Rhodobium gokarnense: one gene and its partner. The protein of the gene in region 1 binds, or shares a complex with, the protein of each later gene. Links are inferred from orthologs where the notes say so. Each region holds a gene or a part of one and is shown in the gene's direction. Other genes may lie near its edges. The genes, in order: M2319_RS07955 and dnaN.

Region 1 (4,953 bases):
CCGGGCGGCGGAAGTGGTGATGCTCACCAACATCCCGGAAAAGCACCGGCAACTGCGCACCGAGACGTTGACCAGGCACGGCATGCCCTACCCTGTCGTCACCAATAGCGGGCCGAAGGGGCCGGCCGCCCGGCTGCTCGCCGAGCGCGCCGACGGCGCCGTCGTCTTCCTCGATGATTCGCCCTCCAACATCCGCTCCGTCGGCGCCTTTGTCGACGGCGCCAGTCTCGTCCAGTTCATCGCCGACCGCCGCTTCTTCGACCTCGCCGCCCCGATCGACGGGCTGGCGCTGAAGGCCAACGATTGGCCCTCCGCCCGCGATTTCATCGTCGGCCGCTTCGGATTCTGAGGCATCGGGTAGGAATCGATGCCCTCGCTTTGGCGCGACCGCATCGTGCAATTGCGACCGCAGAATGCTGGATTGCTTCGCTGCGCTCGCAATGACGACGAGTAGCTTTTCCAAATAATTTCAACGTCATTGCGAGGAGGCCGCAAGGCCGACGTGGCAATCCAGTCGGCGTCCGCCGAGCTACCGTGCGGCCGTCCAGGCCACGGCGCCAACGCCTCTGCCCCGCAATGAGACCTGACGCGCTCCCAACCAAAGCCTGCTAAACTGGCGCACTTCACTGCGCTGCGGCGATGACGACGAAGCCATGAGCGACACCGACCTTTCCGCGAACACTGCCCTGTGCCGGGATTGCCTGACGTCCTTCGCCGGCGCCGCTCGGCGCTGCCCGGCGTGCGGCAGTCCGCGCATCGTCGCCCATCCGGAACTCCACCGGCTGGTCATCGCCCATATCGACTGCGACGCCTTCTACGCCGCCATCGAAAAGCGCGACGACCCGAGCCTTGACGACAAGCCGCTGATCATCGGCGGCAGCCGGCGCGGCGTCGTCTCCACGGCCTGCTACATCGCCCGCATCAAGGGCGTCCATTCGGCCATGCCCATGTTCAAGGCGTTAAAACTCTGCCCGGAGGCGGTGGTGATGCCGCCGAACATGGAGAAATACACGGCCGTCGGGCGCCAGGTCCGCGAGATGATGCGGGCGCTGACGCCGCTGGTCGAGCCGCTCTCCATCGACGAGGCGTTCCTCGACCTCACCGGCACGGAGCGCCTGCACGGCACCAGCCCGGCGGTGACGCTTGCCCGCTTTGCCCGCGACGTGGAGGCCGAGATCGGCATCTCCGTCTCCGTCGGCCTTGCCGCCAACAAGTTCCTCGCCAAGATCGCTTCCGACCTCGACAAGCCGCGCGGCTTTTCCGTCATCGGCGCGGCGGAGGCGAAGGACTTCCTCGCCGACAAGCCGGTCGGCATGATCTGGGGCGTCGGCAAGGTCACCCAGCGCCAGCTCCAGGCCGACGGCATCCGCCTCATCGGCGACCTGCAGCGCATGGACGAGACCGACCTTGCCCGCCGCTACGGCGCACTGGGGTTGAAACTCTTCCACCTTGCCCGCGGCGAGGACCGGCGCACCGTCTCGGCCGCCTCCAAGGCCAAAAGCATCAGCGCGGAGACCACCTTCGACGTCGACATTGCCGACGCGCACGAACTCATGGCCCATCTGCGCCGGCTCTCCGAAAAGGTTTCCAAGCGTCTGAAGGCGGCCGACAAAGCCGGCTGGACGGTGACGTTAAAGCTGAAGACGAAGGATTTCCGGATCATCACCCGCAGCCACCGGCTCGCCGACCCGACCCGGCTTGCCGACCGCATCTTCCGCACCGGCCAGGATATGCTCGCGCGGGAAGCGAACGGGCGCCTCTTCCGGCTGATCGGCATCGGCGTCTCGGATTTCGCCGACCCGCGGCTCGCCGATCCGGACGATCTCGTCGACGTCGCGGCGACAAGGCGCGCCCGCGCCGAGGTCGCCATCGACGATTTGCGCGAGCGCTTCGGCACCGGCGCCGTCAATCTGGGCCTCGCGCTCGCCGCCAGACGCCGCGGCCGCGATCCCTCGCCGCCCGACGACGATCTTCAGGATTGAGAAAAGAGAACCCGGCCGGCCGCTACTTGGCGCCCGCCTTGTCGGCGTCGCAGCCCGGCACGTCGTGGATCTCCAGGTTGACCAGCTTGCCGGCGACGCTGAAGTCGCCGTAGTCGATCTTGACGTCGCGGCTGATGCCGTTGCCGTAGAGCAGGAAACTCATCTCATAGGTCGGCAGCGCCTCGCCGCCCGTCGTCACCGGCTCGAAATAGCCGACCGTGACCGGCCAGCGCGGCAGCTTCGACATGTCGGCGTCGGCCGCCTTGGCGTCCAGCGTGTCCGGCCCGTCAATCCGCTTGCCGATGGTGGTCGCCGTCGGGAAGATCTTCTCGCCGGTCTCCGAGCCATCATAGATGTTGGCCGGCAGGAACGCCTCGCCGGAGCGCGCCGCGCTCAGCATGGCAACCAGGTGCTGGGTCGGAAACAGGATCCGCTTGGCGATGGTGAAGGTCTTCTTTTCCGGCTTGTCGAGGCTGACGGTGGTCGTCTCGCCGTCGCGCACGGCGCTGCCCTTCGATTCCTCCACCAGCTTTTCATCGATATAGGTCTGGGTCAGGAACTCGAACCGGTCGCCGCTGGCGTCCTCGAAGGTCGTCGTGCGCATGTCGGTCAGCCGGGAATTGCCCTGGCTGTCCTCGACCTGGGTGACGAAGCGGAAATTGATGGTGAAGCCGTCGCAGGTGGAACCGATGGTCTCGAACACCATGCGCCCGTTGAGCCCGGCGATCGAGGACGATGCCTTCGAATCGGTCAGCTTCATGTCGAACACGGCCCGGTGCGAGATCAGGTCCTTGACCACCGCCTCATGGCTCGCCGCATCGCTGACATTGGGCACCGCGCGCCCCGCCGCGGCCGGCGCGGCCATGGCAACGGAAAGGATCAGGGCTGCGCCGATGGCGCGATACGGCCCGTTGGTGAGGTTGTTCATTGCTGTTCCTGCCCCGGCTCGTTGCTGGCGTTTCCACCCGATAGGCGGCGAGCATGGCGTAACCATGGCGCGGACCGTCCATGCCGGCGCGGCGTTCGCCCCTTTTGCCCAGTCTTGTTGGCGTCTTGTTGGCGTCTCGTCGTCAATAAACTTGCCTATTCGGTTGATTTTGGCAATCGTCCGGGCGCGTGCTCCAGACGCACGACACCAAGAAACCAGGAGAGATTGACCATGACCGGTCGAACCGACGCCCGCCTCGCCGAACTCGGCATTACCCTTCCCGAGGCGCCGATGCCGGCCGCCAACTACGTGCCCTTCGTCCAGACCGGTAACCAGCTCTTCGTCTCCGGCCAGCTTCCGATGGGCGCCAAGGGGCCGGAATATATCGGCCGCCTCGGCGGCGGGCTTTCCATTGCCGAAGGCCAGAAGGCGGCAAGGCTGTGCGCCCTTGCCCTCATCGCCCAGGCAAAGGCGGCCGTCGGCGACCTCGACCGCATCACCCGCGTCGTCAAGCTCGGCGGCTTCGTCAATTCCACGCCCGACTTCACCGACCAGCCGAAGGTCATCAACGGCGCCTCTGACCTGATGGCCGAGGTGTTCGAGGACCGCGGACGCCACGCCCGCGCCGCAGTCGGCGTTGCTGCCCTTCCCTTCGGCGTCGCCGTCGAGGTCGAGGCCGTCTTCGAGGTCGAATAGGCCCTCTCGATGACCGCCCCCGCCTGGCTGACCGCCCGCCCCGTCGCCCATCGCGGCTACCACGACGCCCATGCCGGCCGCATCGAGAACTCGCTTGCGGCGGCCGCGGCAGCGATCGGCAAGGGATTCTCGATCGAGGCCGACCTGCAGCTTTCCGCCGACGGCGTGCCGATGGTCTTCCACGACGACACGCTCGACCGGCTGACGGAAGGCCGCGGCCCGGTCGGCGCGCTCACGGCCGCCGAACTCTCCTCCATCCCGCTGATGGATGGCGGCGGCGACACCATCCCGACGCTGAAGGCCTTTCTCGACCTTGTCGGCGGCCGCGTGCCCCTGGTCCTGGAAATGAAGTCCGACATGCGGCGGGGCGCGGCCATCGCCGGTCCGGTCGCAGACGTGCTTGCCGGCTATGACGGTCCCGTGGCGGTGATGTCCTTCGACCCGGAGATTGTCGCCGCGTTCAAGACCCTCGCCCCGCACCTGCCGCGCGGCATCACCGCCTGCGCCACCTCGCCCCGCGATCCGGAATGGCGGCTGCTGACGCTGATGGAGCGGTTCGCGCTGCGCCACCTGCTGCATGCCCCGCGCACCCGCCTCGACTTCATCGCCTACGACATCGACGCCCTGCCGGCCCCCGCCGTCTCGCTGATGCACCGGCTCTTCGGCACGCCGGTGCTGACCTGGACCGTCCGCACCACGGACCAGCGGCGCCGCGCCGCCCGCCACGCCGACCAGATCATTTTCGAGGGATTCGACCCCGACGCTTGAGCGAACGGCCCGGCGGCTTAGATTCAAGTCTTGAATCGATCCATCAAGCGCGCCCGCCGCGCCTCCCCGAAATGCTCCACGGTCCCTCGCCCCATGCCGCCTGTTGAAGCCAAGATCCGCGTCCTCACCTCGCTCAAGGATATCGACCGCAAGGACTGGAATCGCCTCGCCAATCCGGGTTGGGATCTGGCCGAAGGCGGCCGGTTGACCGCCGGTCTTGAATCGGAATCTGAACCTCACGACAGCAGCGGAAAAGAGTCTGCAAACAAGGACTTGGCGGCGCCATCGGAATCGGATTGTGGAGCGCCCAGCACACCGAAACTGGTTTCTGAAGAAATACCATTCAACCCATTTATTTCATATGATTTTTTGTGGTCTCTCGAAGAATCCGGATGTGCCCTTCCCGAGACCGGTTGGGCGTCCTGCCATCTGGCGCTGGAACGCGCCGACGACAGCGTCGCCGGCGTCGTTCCGGCCTATCTGAAGAGCCACTCTCAGGGCGAATACGTCTTCGACCACGGCTGGGCCGACGCCTTCTACCGGGCCGGCGGCGAGTACTATCCGAAGCTCCAGATCTCC
Region 2 (11,046 bases), on another replicon or contig:
ATCGTCCGCGTCGAACAGCGCCGGCCCGATCTGCGGTTTCCGTTCCCCACCGATTTCGTCGACAGGCTGACGGGTCAGGCCATCGTTTCCCTCGGCCGGCGGGCGAAATACCTGCTTGCGGACCTGTCGTCGGGAGACGTCCTCATCATGCATCTCGGCATGTCCGGCTCGTTCCGGGTGGAGACACCGGAGACCGCGCTCCTGCCGGGGTCCTTTCACATGGAGCGCAGCAAGTCGGCGGCGCACGACCATGTGGTCTTTCATCTCGCCGGGCCGGGGGCGCCGGACGGCACCGCCGTCATCTATAACGACCCGCGCCGCTTCGGCTTCATGACGCTCTGCCCACGGGCCGAACTCCACCGCCACCCGTTCTTTGCGGGGCTCGGGCCGGAGCCGACCGGCAATTCGCTGGACGCGGCAACGCTGGCGGCGGCCTGCTGGCACCGCAAGACGAGCCTCAAGGCCGCCCTCCTCGACCAGCGCATCATCGCCGGCCTCGGCAATATCTATGTGTGCGAGGCATTGTGGCGAGCGGGCCTGTCGCCGAAGCGCAGCGCCTCGTGCCTTGCCACCAAGGCCGGCGCGCCGAGCGTCAGGGCCGAGCGGCTGGTCGTCGCCATCCGCGAGACCATCGCCGATGCCATTGCCGCGGGCGGCTCATCTCTCAGGGACTACGTCCATGCCGACGGCTCGCTCGGCTATTTCCAGCATTCCTTTTCCGTCTATGACCGGGAGGGCACGCCCTGCCGGCACGAGGGCTGCACCGGCACCGTCCGGCGCATCGTCCAGTCCGGCCGCTCCAGCTTCTTCTGCCCGACCTGCCAGCGCTGAGGACCGGCGCGCGTCCGAGCCGAATTTGCGGAACCGGCCCCCGCGGCAGGCGTTGCAACGCGATGCGGGCTCGGATAGCTCTTTACTCAGAAGCGGAACCGCGCACCCCGGAGAGGAAGCAAACATGGCCTATGAGAACATCGTCGTAGAGACCCGCGGCAAGGTCGGGCTCATAACGCTGCACCGGCCGAAGGCGATGAACGCCCTCAATTCGGAGCTGATCGCGGAACTGACCAAGGCCCTCGATACGTTCGACGCCGACGAGAAGGTTGGCTGCGTCGTCATCACCGGGTCGGAAAAGGCGTTCGCCGCCGGCGCCGACATCAAGGAGATGTCGTCGCTGACCTATGTGGACGCCTACAAGGACGATTTCATCTCCACCTGGGACCGGGTGGCGCGCAACAGGAAGCCGGTGATCGCCGCGGTCGCCGGCTACGCGCTCGGCGGCGGCTGCGAGCTCGCCATGATGTGCGACATCATCATCGCCGCGGAAAACGCCAAGTTCGGCCAGCCGGAGATCACCCTCGGCGTCATGCCCGGCGCCGGCGGCACCCAGCGCCTGACCCGCTTCGTAGGCAAGTCGAAGGCGATGGAGATGTGCCTCACCGGCCGCATGATGTCGGCCGAGGAGGCGGAAAGCTCCGGCCTCGTCAGCCGCGTCCTGCCGCTCGACGAAATGCTCGACGACGCCCTGGCGGTCGCCGCCAAGATCGCCGACTTCTCGCTGCCGGCGGTGATGATGACCAAGGAGGCGGTCAACCGGGCCTATGAGACGACGCTCGCGGAGGGCACCCGCTTCGAGCGGCGGCTGTTCCATTCCCTGTTCGCCACCGAGGACCAGAAGGAAGGCATGCAGGCGTTCGTGGAAAAACGCTCGCCGCAGTTCCGCAATCGCTAGGGCCCGGACCGACAGCCCGAAACGGCGACCGGCGCGTGCTTTTTGGCCGGATTTCCCGGTTCCGATTGACGTTCCCCATGCGGCCAAGTATAAGCGCCGGGATCGGTGGCGGTGGACCCGCCGCCCATGGAACCTGTTGCGCCGCGACCATCGACATTATTGCGGGTGCCGGCGCAGCGTCTAACCGCAAATCGCACGGAATCGGGAAACACGCATGGCCAATACGGTCTCGGCCAAGAAAATGGCTCGCAAAATCGCGCGGCGCACGGAGATCAACAAATCCCGGCGCAGCCGCATGCGCAATTTTATCCGCAAGGTCGAAGAGGCCATCGCCGGCGGCGACAAGGCCGCCGCCAACGAGGCGCTGAGGCAGGCGGAGACGGAAATCATGCGCGCCGCCGGCAGCGGCGTGGTGCACAAGAATACCGCCTCGCGGAAAGTGTCGCGGCTGTCGGCGCGGGTGAAGGCGGTGGGTGCCTGAACCCTCCCCGCCCAACTGTCATAAAACCGTTTGAAACCCGGCGCCCAGCGCCGGGTTTTTCGTTTCCGGGCGAAAGAAAAGTTGTGTGATCCGGCAAAAGGCCTGGAACGATTCAACTTACGGTTGGTTGGGGCGACGTGTCATAAAAATCCAAAAGTTAACAAAGCGTTAAGCACCGGTCTTTTTGGAGGACTTCGATTCAGGCGGATTCGAGCTCCTCACGGGCGCCGCGGAAGCGATTTTTTTTGAAGAATTCGATACCGTAAACGTGCCATTTTTTCCGCGCCAGAATCCGTTGACTCCACAGGCGGAAATCGACCCGTCGCGACCCGTCGTCCCATCGCCGGGGTGATCCAAAATGGCTCAATTTCGCGGGTTTCAGAATCCTCACTGTTGCGGCGCCGGGGCCGATTGGCTAGCTTCAAGTCATCGGGGCTGGGGCTCCAGCGTCAACCACACATCGGGAAGTTTTCGAGGCCTATGTCGAGAGCAATGAATATCTATTGCCTAAAATCTAGACATCGAACACTTGTCGAACGGCGGCCCTCCTCCCGGGGCCGCGACCGCCGCTAACCAGCGGATCGGTTCGTCACGAATTCAACTTATACGGTTCATTCGGATCGTGCGACCTTGTCGCCGGCGTGGGGTATTCCCTGCGCTATCGACCAACGATGACACAAAAAACATGGTTGCCGAAAGGTAACCGGACGACCTTTTGAGAGCCGGCAAGATCGAGGCGGATCCCGGCACACAAGCAACGGCAGGCGGCGGACCCGGGCACCCGTGAAGGCGCCCCCGCAGCCGGCGAGGACGGATACGGCAGACCGGCAGCCGCGGCGGCGCACGGTCCTGCCGGCAGGCATGAAATGGAGGCTATCTGATATGGCACGAGCCGAAGAAACGGTTCCCTCGGGAGATCTGGACGACTGGTCCCGGGTGCGCCGACGGCTGCGCAGCGAGCTCGGCGAGGAGGTCTATACGAGCTGGTTCGAGCGGGTCGACCTGGAGGACCGTTCCAACGGGACGGTGCACCTGTCGGTGCCGACGCGGTTCCTGAAGCAGTGGATTCAGTCCCATTACGGCGACCGGCTGATCGGCCTGTGGCGCAGCGAATGCGAAGATATCCGCCGCATCGAGCTGACGGTGCGCGGCGCCACCCGTCCGCGCCAGACGCTTGCCCGCACCGCGGCCGGCCCGGAAGCGCGCTCGGCGGCCGTCGAGGCGGCAAAGCGCGGCGGCGCGGCAGTCCGCACCGAGGCCTCGCTGCGCAGCGAGAGCAGCCGGGCGGCCGAGCGCGCCGACAACGCCTTTTCCTCGCCGCTCGATCCGCGGCTGACCTTCGACAGCTTCATGGAAGGCGCCTCCAACACGCTGGCGCTGGCGGCGGCGCGGCAGATCGCGGCGGCCGCCCCGACCACCTACAATCCGCTCTATCTCTGCGCTTCCGTCGGCCTCGGCAAGACGCACCTGTTGCAGGCGATCGCCGCCGAGGCGCGCGCGGCAACGCCCGGACGCCGGGTCCTGTACCTGACCGCCGAGCACTTCATGTACCGCTTCGTGGCGGCGCTTCAGTCGCAGTCGGCGATCGCCTTCAAGGACGGGTTCCGGGGCATCGACCTCCTACTCATCGACGACTTGCAGTTCCTGCACGGGCCGCAGGTGCAGAAGGAGTTCTGCCACACCCTCAACGCCCTCATCGACGGCGCCCGGCAGGTGGTGGTTGCCGCCGACCGACCGCCCGTTGAGCTGGAATCCCTCGACGAGCGCGTCCGCTCGCGGCTGAACGGCGGGCTGCTGGCCCAGATATGCGCGCCGGACTACGGCTTGCGCCGGTCCATCCTGTCCCAGCGCATCGCGGCGGCCCGCAATGGCGGCGCCAGCCTTGCCGTCCCCGACGACGTCCTCGACTACGTTGCCCGGCACGTCACGGCCAATTCCCGCGACCTTGACGGCGCGGTCAACCGGCTGCTCGCCGCCAACCAGCTCACCGGCGCGCCGATCAGCCTGGAAATGGCCGAGATGTCGCTGCGCGACCTGGTCCGCGCCAAGGAGCGGCGGCGGGTGCGCATCGAGGACATCCAGCGCACCGTCTCCAAGCATTACAGCGTCACCCGCGACGACCTGACCTCGGCGCGGCGCAACCGGGCGATCGTCCGGCCGCGGCAGATCGCCATGTTCCTGGCCAAGGCGCTGACGCCGCGCTCGCTGCCGGAGATCGGCCGCCATTTCGGCGGCAGGGATCACACGACGGTCCTGCATGCGGTGCGCAAGATCGAGAATCTCGTGTCCACCGACAAGGCGGTGGCCGACGAGGTGGAGCTCCTGAAAAGGCTGCTCGACAACTGACCGCGAGGGAGATCGCAGCGCCCGAAAAGCGCCGCTTTCCCTTGAAACATCCCCGTTCCCGGCGCGCTCCGGACCCCGTTGCGCGGCCTGGCGAGATGCGGCGGACTGGAGGGCGCAACAGCGATGTTGCGCCCTCTTGCATATCGGACGCTTTAAGGGCAGTTTCGTCAGTCCCGTTACCCGAGGGTAGTGGCCGCAATCCCACGGCACGCGACCCCGCCTTCCGGCCGATATTCGAATAGTCGCCAAGTCTGGAATCGATCCCATGAAAGTCACACTCGAGCGGGCCGACTTGCTGAAGTCCCTCACCCATGTGCACCGCGTCGTGGAGCGGCGCAGCACCATCCCGATCCTGTCCAACGTGCTGATGCGCGCGGAAGGCGGCGAGATGCGGCTGAAGGCGACCGACCTCGACCTGGAAGTTTCGGAAACCGTGGCGGCGATGATCGAGCAGCCGGGGGCGACGACGATTCCGGCCCATATGCTCTACGACATCGTCCGCAAGCTGCCGGACGGCGCCGAGACGGTGCTGGAGACGGCCGGCGACGACAGCCTGATGACGCTGTCATCGGGGCGCTCGAATTTCAGCCTGCAGATGCTGCCGGAGACCGACTTTCCGGATCTGACCGCCGGCAGCTTCAGCCACTCCTTCGAGATCGACGCGCGCGAACTGAAGCGCCTCGTCGACCGCACCCAGTTCGCGATCTCCACCGAGGAGACGCGCTACTACCTCAACGGCATCTATTTCCATACCACCGAGCTGAACGGTGAAACCGTGCTGCGCGCGGTTGCCACCGACGGCCACCGGCTCGCCCAGGCCGACACCAGGGCGCCGGAAGGGGCCGCCGGCATGCCCGGCATCATCGTGCCGCGCAAGACCGTCGGCGAGATCCAGAAGCTCGTGGAAGACCCGGAAGCGACCGTCCAGGTCGAGCTGTCGGACGCCAAGATCCGCTTCACCATCGGTTCTGTGGTGCTGACCTCCAAGCTGATCGACGGCACCTTCCCGGACTATGCGCGGGTGATCCCGCAGAACAACGACAAGGAACTGATCGTCGACCGGGACCCCTTCAAGGAGGCGGTCGACCGCGTCTCGACGATCTCCTCGGAGCGCGGCCGGGCCGTGAAGCTGCAGCTTGCCGAGGGCCGGCTCGTGCTGACCGTCAACAATCCGGATTCCGGCAGCGCCACGGAAGAACTGGCCGTCGACTACGAGGCGGAGGACCTGGAGATCGGCTTCAATTCCCGCTATCTGCTCGACATCACCGCCCAGCTTGGCAGCGACACCATCGTCTTTCTCCTCGCCGATCCGGGCTCGCCGACGCTGATCCGTGACCAGGGCGACAAGAGCACGCTCTACGTCCTGATGCCGATGCGGGTGTGACGGCGAAACCGGCCTTCCCGCCGCTCGAAAGGGTCCTTGTGCACCGCCGATGACCTCACCCGGTGCCCTTTCCGTCACTGCCCTGAAGCTGACCGATTTCCGGAACTACGCCCGCCTGTCGCTGACGCCGGACGGCCGCCATGTGGTGCTTTGCGGCGAGAATGGCGCCGGCAAGACCAACATCCTGGAAGCACTGTCCTATCTCTCGCCCGGCCGCGGCCTCCGGCGGGCCCGGCTTGAGGACGTTTCGCGCCAGGGCGGCGCCGGCGGCTGGGCCGTTGCGGCGACGCTCCTTGGTGCTGCCGGCGAGACCGTCGTCGGCACCGGACTCGTCGCCGACGGGCCGGACCCGGAGCGCCAGCGCCGCATCCGCATCGACGGCACCACCGCGCGGAGCTCCGAAGAGCTGCTCGACGTTGCCCGCGTCCTGTGGCTGACGCCGGCGATGGACGGGCTCTTCACCGGCCCGGCCGGCGACCGGCGGCGCTTCCTCGACCGGCTGGTGCTGGCCATCGACCGCGACCATGCCCGCCGGGTCTCCTCGTTCGAAAAGGCGATGCGCGAACGCAACAAAGTGCTGGAAGAGGGCGGCCGCAGTTCCTGGCTCGACGGGCTGGAAGCGCAGATGGCCGAATACGCCGTCGCCGTCGCCGCCGCACGGGCCGAGCTTGCCGCCTGCTTCTCCCGGCTGATTTCCGCCCACCACGACCCCGAATCGCCGTTTCCCGATGCCGCGCTCACCCTTGACGGCGAGTTGGAGCGCGAGGTTTCCGGCCGTCCGGCCGTCGAGGTCGAGGACAGCTATCGCGAGACGCTTGCCGCCGCCCGGCCGCGCGACCGGACGGCCGGGCGGGCGCTCACCGGTCCCCACCGCAGCGACCTCCTGGTGCGCCACGGGCCGAAGGACATGGCGGCGGAGACCTGCTCCACCGGCGAGCAGAAGGCGCTGCTTCTCGGCCTCGTCCTTGCCCATGCGCGGCTGGTGGAGGAGATGACGGGACGGACGCCCCTCCTGCTCCTCGACGAGGTCGCCGCCCATCTCGACAGCCACCGGCGGGCCGGGCTCTTTGCCGCCCTCGACCGCCTCGGCGTCCAGGCCTGGATGACCGGCACGGACCTTTCCCTCTTTGCCGCCCTGGAGGACCGCGCCCAGCGGTTCGCCGTCCAGGACGGCACGGTCTCGGATGCCGCGTGATCCCTCGAAACAAACGGCGTGACGGCGCGCGCCGCTTGGCGTAATCAGCCGATTGATACCGTCTCGCGGCCCCGCCGCACCATCCTTCGGCCGATGCCATGACCTTCGAACTCGCCGCCCTTGCGGCCGCGCTCCTTTGGGCCTTCGGCGGGCTCCTCTCCGCCGGCCCGTCCCAGCACCTCGGCGCCATCGCCTTCAACCGGTTGCGCATGGCGATGGTCTTCGTCATGCTGGCCGTCGCCGCGACGCTCACCGGCGGCTGGGCGACGGTTTCCAGCGACCAGACCCTTGCCATCCTCGCCTCCGGCTTCATCGGCATCTTCCTCGGCGATACCGCACTCTTCCTCACGATGAACCGGCTCGGGCCGCGGCGCTCCGGCATCCTCTTTGCCCTCAACGCACCGCTCGCCGCGCTGCTCGGCTGGCTACTGCTCGGCGAGGTGCTGTCGGCGCGGGCCGTCACCGGCATAGCCCTGTCGGTGGTCGGCGTCGTCATGGCCATCGTCTTCGGCAAGCGCCGCTCGCAGCTTCACCAGTGGGAGACCATCCGCGGGCCGCTGTGGGTCGGCATCGGGCTCGGGCTCGCCTCGGCGCTCTCCCAGGCGCTCGGCTCGCTGATCGCCCGGCCGGTGATGGCGTCGGGCGCCGATCCGGTCGCTGTCTCGGCGATCCGCGTCGCCATCGGCGCCCTCGGCCTCACGCTCCTGATGCAGCTCCCGGTGCTGAAATTCCGCCAGCGGAACCCGATCAACGCCCGCATCGTCGGCCAGATCGCGCTCTCCGGCTTCGTTTCCATGGGCGTCGGCATGACGCTGGTGCTCTATGCGCTCTCCGGCGGGGAAGTCGGCATCATCTCCACGCTCTCCGCCACCTCGCCGGTGCTGATCCTGCCGCTGCTCTGGGTCCATACGGGCGAGCGGCCGTCGCTCTGGGCCTTCGTCGGCGCCGGCCTCGTCATCGCCGGCACGGCCCTGATCTTCCTCGATTGACCGGCCCGGGCAACATCGGACCGCAATAGGTCAGCCATATTGACTTTTTGCCGCGGGCGGCGCCTGATCGGGAACCTCACCTTCCATCCGGACCCCAGCCATGAGCTTTTTCGGGCTCGCCGTTTTCGTCGGCGTCTATTTTCTGGCGGTGATGACGCCGGGGCCGGGCGTCGTCGGCCTGATCGGCCATACGCTCGCCCACGGGCGGCGCGACGCGGTGCCCTATGTCGTCGGCATGGTGACCGGGAACCTCATCTGGTTCGCCTGTGCCGTTGGCGGCCTAGCCCTTATCGCCCAGACCTTCCATGCCGCGTTCGTGGCGATCAAATATCTGAGCATCGCCTATCTGCTCTATCTCGCTTTCAAGGCCTGGACGTCTGAGCCGCAGCCGAGGGCGAGCGTGCGGGCGGCCTCTCTCGGTTCGTCCTTGTCCGCCGCTTTCACGTCGCTCGCGATCACGCTCGGCAATCCCAAGACCATGGTCTTCTACCTCGCCATCCTGCCGACCGTCGTCGACCTGAAGACGCTGGAACTGGCCGATGCGCTCGCCTGCGGCGGCGCCATCGCCGTGGTGCTGCCGGCGGGCATGGCGGTCTATGTGTTTGCGGTCGACCGGGCCCGCGACCTGATGCGGTCCGGACGTGGGCTGCGGCTCGTCAACCGCATCGCCGGCACGGCGATGGCCGCTGCGGCGCTGACCATCGCCTCGCGCTGAGCACCTGCAACGTCAGCGCGGTCAGACCCGCTCAAGGGCAATATGCGGTTTCGGCGGCAGGGTGACCGCCACGGCATCGCCCGGCCGCACGGCACCGCCGGCAAGGACGATGCCCATGACGCCGGCCTTCAGGACCGGCCGGCCGGCGCCATCACGCCCGATCACCGCCCTCAGCAGTCCCTTTCGGAACCCGTCGATCTGGGCGCACGGATTGCGCAGGCCGGTGATCGCGACCACCGCCTCGGCGCCGATGGCAAGCCGCGTGCCGCGCGGCAGCGCCAGGAGATCGAGGCCGGCTGTGGTGATGTTCTCGCCGAGGTCGGCCGGCCCGACATCGAACCCCTTCTCCGCCAGTTCGGCGAAAAGCTCGGCATGGATGAGGTGGACCTGGCGCAAATTCGGCTGTGTCGGATCCTTCCTGACCCGCGAGCGGTGCTTGACCGTCACCCCGGCATGGGGGTCGCCGGCAACCCCCATGCCGGCAACGAGCGCGATCTCCGGCTGCAGCTCCTTTGAGAAGTCATGGCCGGCGCTGAGGGCGACGGCGATCACCTTTCCCTCGCCGGTCATCGGGCACCGCGCGCCGGGAGCCGGCCGGCGGCGGCCGCAAATGCCTCGTTTCGGGCCGTTTTCCGCTGTTCCAGGCGGCGCCGGGCGGGCGCTCGGTGGAGCCCGGTCCGCCCGTTCCTGCGGGCAAATGCGGCAGGAATGCGCCACAATTCACACAAAGCCATGATTCGCGCCTTTAACCCTTTGTTTTCATAACGGATTTCACGGGCTTTTTCGCGTGTAATCCGGGACTCGAACCCCTATATTGGAAGCGAATCATCGTGCCACAATCCAAGACGGTTTCATGACGGACGCTCACCAGAACGGCAACGGCAATGGCGGCGACTACGGCGCCGAATCCATCAAGGTTCTCAAAGGCCTCGATGCGGTGCGCAAGCGTCCGGGAATGTATATCGGCGACACCGACGACGGCTCGGGCCTGCACCACATGGTCTATGAGGTGGTCGACAACGCCATCGACGAGGCGCTGGCCGGCTGGGCCGATGCGGTCACCGTGACGCTGAACGCCGACGGCTCGGTCACCGTCACCGACAATGGCCGCGGCATCCCGACCGACATCCACGAGGGCGAGGGCGTCTCGGCGGCCGAGGTCATCATGACCCAGCTCCATGCGGGCGGGAAATTCGACCAGAACTCGTACAAGGTCTCCGGCGGCCTGCACGGCGTCGGCGTTTCCGTGGTCAATGCGCTCTCGGTGTGGCTGGAGCTGCGCATCTGGCGCAACGACCACGAACACACCATGCGCTTTACCGACGGCGTCGCGGACGCACCGCTCAAGGTGACCGGTGACGCGGCCGGCAAGAGCGGCACGGAGGTCACCTTCATGCCGTCGACCGAAACCTTCACTATGACGGATTTCGACTACGGCACGCTGGAGCACCGGCTGCGCGAGCTCGCCTTCCTTAATTCCGGCGTGCGCATCATCCTCACCGACAATCGCGGCGTTGAGTCCAAGAGCGAAGAACTGATGTATGAGGGCGGCCTGGAAGCCTTCGTGCGCTACCTGGACAAGGCCAAGCATCCGCTCGTTCCGGACCCGATTGCGATCCGCGCGGAGCGCGACGACGTCACCGTGGAGGCGGCGCTGTGGTGGAACAATTCCTACCACGAGAACGTGCTCTGCTTCACCAACAACATCCCGCAGCGCGACGGCGGCACGCACCTTGCCGGATTCCGCGGCGCGCTGACCCGCCAGGTCACCGGCTATGCGGAATCCTCCGGCATCGCCAAGCGGGAAAAGGTCTCGCTGACCGGCGAGGACTGCCGCGAGGGCCTCACCTGCGTCCTCTCCGTCAAGGTGCCGGACCCGAAATTCTCGTCCCAGACCAAGGACAAGCTGGTCTCGTCGGAAGTGCGGCCGGTCGTCGAAAGCGTCATCAACCAGGCGCTCGCGACCTGGTTCGAGGAGCATCCGGCGGAGGCCAAGACCATCGTCTCCAAGGTGGTGGAGGCCTCGGCCGCCCGCGAGGCGGCGCGCAAGGCGCGCGAGCTGACCCGGCGCAAGGGCGCCCTCGACGTCGCGTCCCTGCCCGGCAAGCTCGCCGACTGCCAGGAGCGCGATCCCTCGAAGGCCGAACTGTTCCTCGTTGAGGGCGATTCGGCCGGCGGCTCGGCCAAGCAGGGCCGCGACCGGGGAA

The links.
Region 2: the proteins of M2319_RS07955 (region 1) and dnaN are in contact, whole or in part, in a solved structure (PDB 1OK7), measured with the Escherichia coli proteins. The link is inferred for Rhodobium gokarnense from one-to-one orthologs.

Annotation. Positions count from the first base shown.
Region 1 is NZ_JAOQNS010000004.1:43,844-48,796, reverse strand. What follows is about bases 1-2,817. They hold M2319_RS07955 (DNA polymerase IV), read left to right. Parts: upstream 1-653; coding sequence 654-1,982; downstream 1,983-2,817. Other genes in these bases: M2319_RS07950 (cell envelope integrity EipB family protein), read right to left, coding at 2,005-2,817; M2319_RS07960 (hypothetical protein), read left to right, coding at 1-349. In the rest of the region: more of M2319_RS07950, read right to left, coding at 2,818-2,910; M2319_RS07945 (RidA family protein), read left to right, coding at 3,142-3,606; M2319_RS07940 (glycerophosphodiester phosphodiesterase family protein), read left to right, coding at 3,616-4,374; M2319_RS07935 (GNAT family N-acetyltransferase), read left to right, coding at 4,468-4,953. UniProt on the Escherichia coli protein: Poorly processive, error-prone DNA polymerase involved in translesion repair and untargeted mutagenesis. Copies undamaged DNA at stalled replication forks, which arise in vivo from mismatched or misaligned primer ends.
Region 2 is NZ_JAOQNS010000018.1:14,788-25,833, reverse strand. Bases 4,088-6,880 are described here. They hold dnaN (DNA polymerase III subunit beta), read left to right. Parts: upstream 4,088-4,821; coding sequence 4,822-5,940; downstream 5,941-6,880. Other genes in these bases: recF (DNA replication/repair protein RecF), read left to right, coding at 5,990-6,880; dnaA (chromosomal replication initiator protein DnaA), read left to right, coding at 4,088-4,556. In the rest of the region: mutM (bifunctional DNA-formamidopyrimidine glycosylase/DNA-(apurinic or apyrimidinic site) lyase), read left to right, coding at 1-831; M2319_RS22070 (enoyl-CoA hydratase), read left to right, coding at 956-1,729; rpsT (30S ribosomal protein S20), read left to right, coding at 1,944-2,210; more of dnaA, read left to right, coding at 3,093-4,087; more of recF, read left to right, coding at 6,881-7,135; M2319_RS22045 (DMT family transporter), read left to right, coding at 7,234-8,124; M2319_RS22040 (LysE family translocator), read left to right, coding at 8,225-8,839; M2319_RS22035 (MOSC domain-containing protein), read right to left, coding at 8,861-9,409; gyrB (DNA topoisomerase (ATP-hydrolyzing) subunit B), read left to right, coding at 9,693-11,046. UniProt on the Escherichia coli protein: Confers DNA tethering and processivity to DNA polymerases and other proteins. Acts as a clamp, forming a ring around DNA (a reaction catalyzed by the clamp-loading complex) which diffuses in an ATP-independent manner freely and bidirectionally along dsDNA.